Linked DNA regions of Actinokineospora baliensis. The protein of the gene in region 1 interacts with the protein of each later gene in a pairwise test. Links are inferred from orthologs where the notes say so. Each region holds a gene or a part of one and is shown on either strand. Other genes may lie near its edges.

Region 1 (3,019 bases):
CCAGGCGTTCCACGAGTGGCAGCCGGTCGACCGTCGGCGCGCCGAGGACGGTCGCCTGTACCGCAGCTTCTCTTACGGTAAGCACGTCGAGATCTTCGTGCTCGACATGCGCACCTACAAGGACGCCAACACTGCCGACAAGAACGGCCAGGGCCAGATCCTGGGCGCTCGCCAGGCCCGCTGGCTCGTCGACGGCCTCGCCCGCAGCCGCGCCACCTGGAAGATCGTGGCCGCCGACCTCCCCATCGGCCTGATCGTCCCCGACGGCAAAGACATCGAAGGCGTCGCCAACGGTCTACCCGGTGCCCCCGCGGGCCGCGAGTTCGAACTGGCCTGGGTCCTGCGCACCCTCGCCCGCCGCCACGTCCGCAACATCGTCTGGCTGACCGCGGACGTGCACTACACCGCCGCGCACCACTACTCACCCGACCGAGCCGCAGTGGCCGACTTCGACCCGTTCTGGGAGTTCGTCTCCGGCCCTCTGCACGCGGGGGCGTTCGGCCCGAACACGCTCGACCCGACCTTCGGCCCCGAGGCTGCTTTTGTGCACGCCCCGCCGGTCGCGAACACCTCGCCCCTGGAGGGCTTCCAGCACTTCGGAGAGGTCCAAGTAGACGGCCGCACCGGCGACCTCACCGTCTACCTCCGCGACGGCAAGGGCACCTCGCTCTGGTCGAAGACGCTGAGGCCCAGCCGCTAGTACACAGTGGACACGTTGTTGGCGAAGAGGTACCAGGTCGCGTAGGCGGCACCGGAGTGGATCGCTGCGGCTGCGGTGGGGGTGTAGGGGCCTCCAGCGCGGATGCGGAGTTCCATTCCGGTTGTCGCGCGTTCGAAGGAGAAGACGGTGGTTCTGCCTGCGCCTTCGGTGTGGCCGGGGAGTGATAGGAAGGTCCACGAGTTGTCTGTCCTGTCTATCACCTGCACGGGGTTAGACAGTCCAGGGAACGCATAGAGGTCACACCTTCCCCCTATAGGCGGCAGCTCCACACAGTTCGAGTCGAACGGGAAGAACAGTGCGAAGTTGTGAGCCACGCTCTCAGTCAACGCCTCCACGCTGAGGTCTGTCTCCAAGGCCAGTGGGTACCGGTAGGCGTAAGAGAGGCCGGCGGCGGCTGGGAGGGCGGTAGCGGACAGCATCACCGCTGATAGGGCCAGCGACTTGAACATGAGGCCAACGGTGGTCAGCCAAGAGGGAGCCGGACAAACGCTGCCACCGCACCGGGTTACCCTGCTCACACGCTCGTGTGGTCTACACGACGCCAGAACCGTGAAATGGAGTACCGAGAACCGTGAGTGAGCGCACCCTGGTCCTGGTCAAGCCCGACGGTGTCAGCCGGGGCCTGGTCGGGGAGGTCATCTCCCGCATCGAGCACAAGGGGCTGTCGCTGGCCGCGCTCGAGCTGCGCACCGTCGAGCGCGAGGTCGCCGAGCAGCACTACGCCGAGCACGCCGAGAAGGGCTTCTTCGGCGACCTGCTCGACTTCATCACCGGTGGTCCGCTCGTCGCGCTCGTGGTCGAGGGCCCGCGGGCCATCTCCGCGTTCCGCCAGCTCGCGGGCGGGACCGACCCGGTCGACAAGGCCACCCCGGGCACCATCCGCGGTGACTTCGGCCTGGAGGTCCAGTTCAACCTGGTGCACGGCTCCGACTCGGCCGACTCCGCCGAGCGCGAGATCAAGATCTGGTTCCCGAACCTCTGAGGACCCCGCGCCGCCCGGCCGCAACCGCCGGGCGGCGCGAAACTCCGTCGGGAATTGTCGGTGCCTGCGGCTAGGGTGCCCGCGTGGCAGATGGGGCACTGGTCAGAGCACGAGGCCTGACGAAGACGTTCGGCGACTTCGAGGCCGTGCGCGGGATCGACCTCGACGTTCGGCCTGGGGAGGCGTTCGGGTTCCTCGGGCCCAACGGCGCGGGCAAGTCGTCGACTATGCGGATGGTGTCCTGCGTGTCGCCGCGCACCGGCGGTGAGCTGTCCGTGCTCGGCATGGACCCCAGCAGCCAGGGCCCGGCCATCCGCGCCCGGCTCGGTGTGGTCCCGCAGCAGGACAACCTCGACAACGAGCTGACCGTGCGGCAGAACCTGCACGTCTACGGCCGCTACTTCGGACTGTCCAAAGCCCACGTCCGGGCCAAGGCGGTCGAGCTGCTGGAGTTCGCCCAGCTCGCCGACCGGGGTGACGACGACGTCGAGCCGCTGTCCGGGGGCATGAAGCGCAGGCTCACCATCGCCCGCTCGCTGATCAACGACCCCCAGCTCCTGCTGCTCGACGAGCCGACCACCGGCCTGGACCCGCAGGCCCGCCACCTGCTCTGGGACCGGCTGTTCCGGCTCCGCCAGGAGGGCGTCACCCTCATCATCACCACGCACTACATGGACGAGGCCGAGCAGCTGTGCGACCGGCTGGTCGTCATGGACGGCGGCAAGATCGTCGCCGAGGGCAGCCCGACCGAGCTGATCGCGAAGTACTGCAGCCGCGAGGTCCTCGAGCTGCGGTTCACCACCGACAAGCCCGACGCGGCGGCCATCGACGGGCTCGCCGACCGGGTCGAGGTCCTGCCCGACCGCCTGCTGCTCTACACGACCGACGGCGAGGCGTCCCTGGCCGCCGCCCACCAGCGCGGCCTGACACCCGCCTCCAGCCTGGTCCGCCGCGGCACCCTCGAAGACGTCTTCCTGCGCCTCACCGGCCGGACGTTGGTGGACTGATGACCACCGCCACCCGCGCGCACGTCCCGGCCACCCCGACCGCCGTCTGGCTGGTCGTCGAGGGCCTGTGGGCCTGGTACCGCCGCAACTGGCGGTCCTCGGCGGTGTCCAGCGTCATCGAGCCGGTGCTGTTCCTGCTGGCCCTCGGCCTCGGCTTCGGCTCCCAGATCCAGCCCAGCGCGGCCACCGGCGGCCTGCCCTACGTCCAGTACCTGGCGCCCGCGCTGGTCGTGGCCTCCGCGCTGCAGACAGCGGCCTTCGAATCGACGTACCCGGTGCTCGCCGCCTTCAAGTGGAAGGGCACGTTCC
Region 2 (3,171 bases), 300 kb from region 1 along the record:
GCGCGGCCCGGCGACGTCCTCGCCGTCGCGGGCAAGCTCGGTTGGAGCGCCGCCGGGCTGGCCGTGCTGGGCCGCGGTTTCCGCTCCCCGGTCAGCGTCGTGGGCGCCCACCGCGCCCCGGAACCCCCGTACGCCGCCGGTCCGGCTGCCGCCGACGCGGGCGCCACCGCGATGATCGATGTCTCCGACGGCTTGCTCGCCGACCTCGGCCACCTCTGCGCGGCCTCCACAGTGGCCATCGACGTGCGCTCCGACCTGATCGAGGTGCACCAGCGCCTGGTCGACGTCGCCTCCGCGCTCGGCGGCGACCCCAGGCACTGGGTGCTCACCGGTGGCGAGGACCACGCGCTGGCCGCGACCTTCCCCGACCCGCACGGCGTGCCGGAGGGCTGGCGGGTGATCGGCACCGTCGGCCGCGGCCAGGGGGTGACCGTCGACGGCGCGGTCTACTCCGGCCCGGGCGGGTGGCAGCACTGGCGGTGAGGTGGCCCGCCGGGGACGGCAACCGCAGTAGGTGACAATCGCGGTGTGCGCATCGAAATCCGCGACTACGCCCACCCCGACGTGGCGAAGATGATCGCCGAGGTCCAGCAGGAGTACGTCATCCGCTACGGCGGCGTCGACGAGACCCCGGTCGACCCGGCCGAGTTCACCCCGCCCGCGGGGCTGTTCCTCATCGGCTACCTCGACGACACCGCCGTCGCCTCCGGCGCCTGGCGCGCCCACGACGCCGAGTCGGTCGAGATGAAACGGCTCTACGTCAACCCGACCGCCCGCGGCCGCGGCCTGGCCCGCGCGGTGCTGGCCGAACTGGAGCGCACCGCGCTCGACCGCGGCTTCCGCAGGCTCATCCTGGAAACCGGCACCGAACAACCCGAGGCGATCGCCCTCTACCTCTCCAGCGGCTACGAACCGGTCACCCCGTTCGGCTTCTACGCCGACGCCCCGAAGGCGCGCCACCTCGGCAAGACCCTCACCCCGTGACGAAGTCCACCCGTCGGGGTGAGTATGGTCTGCCGCCGTGGCACGACCCCTGAGCGAGATCGTCGAACCGGGCTGGGCCCGGGCCCTGGAACCAGTCGCCGACCAGGTCGCCGTCATGGGCGACTTCCTGCGCGCCGAGATCGCCGCCGGGCGCACCTACCTGCCCGCCGGTGAGAACGTCCTGCGCGCCTTCCAACAACCCTTCGACGACGTCCGGGTGCTCATCGTCGGCCAAGACCCCTACCCCACCCCGGGCCACGCCGTCGGCCTGTCCTTCTCGGTGGCCCCGGACGTGCGGCCGATCCCCAAGAGCCTCATCAACATCTACAAGGAATACGTCGAAGACCTCGGCCACCCCACCCCCGCCAACGGCGACCTGACCCCCTGGACCGAACACGGCGTGCTGCTGCTCAACCGAGCACTGACCGTGGAACCGGGCAAGTCCAACTCGCACCAGGGCAAGGGCTGGGAACAGGTCACCGAACAAGCGATCCGCGCCCTCGCCGCCCGCGGCGGCCCACTGGTGGCGATCCTGTGGGGCCGCAACGCCCGCAACCTGCGACCGATGCTCGGCTCGGTGCCCGCGATCGAATCCGCGCACCCGAGCCCGCTGTCGGCGCACGCGGGGTTCTTCGGGTCGAAGCCGTTCAGCCGGGCCAATGAGCTGTTGGTGGAGCAGGGTGCCGAGCCGGTGGAGTGGAAGCTGCCGTAGGGCTGGGCCTGCGGCCGGGTGCTGGCCTCTTGGCGTGGAACTCGGCAGCCCCCGCCGGGTGGCGGCTCTGGTGATCTCCGAGCGGTGGAGTCGGCGCACCCGAGCTCCGTTGTCGGCGCATACCGGGTCCTTGGGGCGGAGCCATTCAGCCGGGCCAACGCGTTGTTGGTGGAGCAGGGTGCCGAGCCGGTGGAGTGGAAGCTGCCGTAGGGGTCAGGCTTTTTCCAGGTACTCCGCTCGGTCCGCGGCCACCACCTGGCGGACCATCCCGGCCAGGCCCGGGTAGGCGCCTAGGTCCGGGTCGTCGGCGATCAGGGCTTGGGCCACCACCCTGGCGTCGGCGATGACCTGTTCGTCGCGCACCAGCGACAGCATCTTCAGGCCCGACTTGGCCCCGGACTGGCTGGCCCCCAGGATGTCGCCCTCCCTGCGCAGTTCCAGGTCCATCCTGGCCAGTTCGAACCCGTCCAGGGTGGCCGCCACCGCGTCCAGCCTGTCCCTTGTGGACGTTCCGCCGATCATCTCGGTGACCAGCAGGCACACCCCGGCCGCGGCTCCCCGGCCGACCCGGCCGCGCAGCTGGTGCAGTTGGCTGACGCCGAAGCGGTCCGCGTCCATGATCACCATCGCGGTGGCGTTCGGCACGTTCACGCCGACCTCCACGACGGTGGTGGCCACCAGCACGTCGATCTCGGCGGCGGCGAAGCCGCGCATCACCGCGTCCTTGTCGTCCGCGGTCATCCGCCCGTGCAGGATGCCCACCCGCAGCCCGGACAGCGGACCGGCGGCCAGCATCTCGGCGACCTCGACCACCGCCAGCGGCGGCCTGCGGCCGTCGTCCCCGCCGCCGGGGCCGTCTTCCTCGTCGCCGATGCGGGGGCAGACGACGTAGGCCTGGTGGCCGCCGGAGACCTCTTCGCGGACCCGCTGCCACACCCGGTCGAGCCACGACGGCTTCTCCGACACCGGCACGACGGTGGTGGAGATGGGGGAGCGACCCGCCGGGAGTTCGCGCAGCGCCGAGGTTTCCAGGTCGCCGTAGACGGTCATGGCGACGGTGCGGGGGATGGGCGTCGCGGTCATCACCAGCACGTGCGGGCTCTGGTTCTCGCCCGCCCTGCCGCGCAGCGCGTCGCGTTGCTCCACGCCGAAGCGGTGCTGTTCGTCGACCACCACCAGCCCCAGCGCGGCGAACGACACCTTGTCCTGGATGAGCGCGTGCGTGCCGACCACGATCCCGGCCGCCCCGCTCGCGGCGTCGAGCATGGCCTGCTTGCGTTGCGGCGCGGTCAACGAACCGGTGAGGAGGGTGACCCGGGTGGCGTTGTCCGCCGCGCCCAGTTCACCGCCCTGACCCAGGTCGCCCAAGAGTTCGCGCAGGGACCGGGCGTGCTGGGCGGCCAGGACCTCGGTGGGCGCGAGCATCGCGGCCTGGCGGCCGGAGTCGACGACCTGGAGCATGGCCCGCAGGGCGA

The links.
Region 2: the proteins of ndk (region 1) and JOD54_RS15180 interact in binary tests that used the Escherichia coli proteins (3 or more experiments, as listed by UniProt). The link is inferred for Actinokineospora baliensis from one-to-one orthologs.

The regions. Positions count from the first base shown.
Region 1 is NZ_JAFBCK010000001.1:2,865,678-2,868,696, forward strand. The notes cover bases 292-2,997. They hold ndk (nucleoside-diphosphate kinase), read left to right. Parts: upstream 292-1,292; coding sequence 1,293-1,703; downstream 1,704-2,997. Other genes in these bases: JOD54_RS13700 (alkaline phosphatase D family protein), read left to right, coding at 292-700; JOD54_RS13705 (hypothetical protein), read right to left, coding at 697-1,170; JOD54_RS13715 (ABC transporter ATP-binding protein), read left to right, coding at 1,787-2,710; JOD54_RS13720 (ABC transporter permease), read left to right, coding at 2,710-2,997. Also shown: more of JOD54_RS13700, read left to right, coding at 1-291; more of JOD54_RS13720, read left to right, coding at 2,998-3,019. UniProt on the Escherichia coli protein: Major role in the synthesis of nucleoside triphosphates other than ATP. The ATP gamma phosphate is transferred to the NDP beta phosphate via a ping-pong mechanism, using a phosphorylated active-site intermediate.
Region 2 is NZ_JAFBCK010000001.1:3,166,737-3,169,907, forward strand. Bases 1-2,858 are described here. They hold JOD54_RS15180 (uracil-DNA glycosylase), read left to right. Parts: upstream 1-1,021; coding sequence 1,022-1,696; downstream 1,697-2,858. Other genes in these bases: JOD54_RS15170 (thiamine-phosphate kinase), read left to right, coding at 1-483; JOD54_RS15175 (GNAT family N-acetyltransferase), read left to right, coding at 529-984; recG (ATP-dependent DNA helicase RecG), read right to left, coding at 1,910-2,858. Also shown: more of recG, read right to left, coding at 2,859-3,171. UniProt on the Escherichia coli protein: Excises uracil residues from the DNA which can arise as a result of misincorporation of dUMP residues by DNA polymerase or due to deamination of cytosine.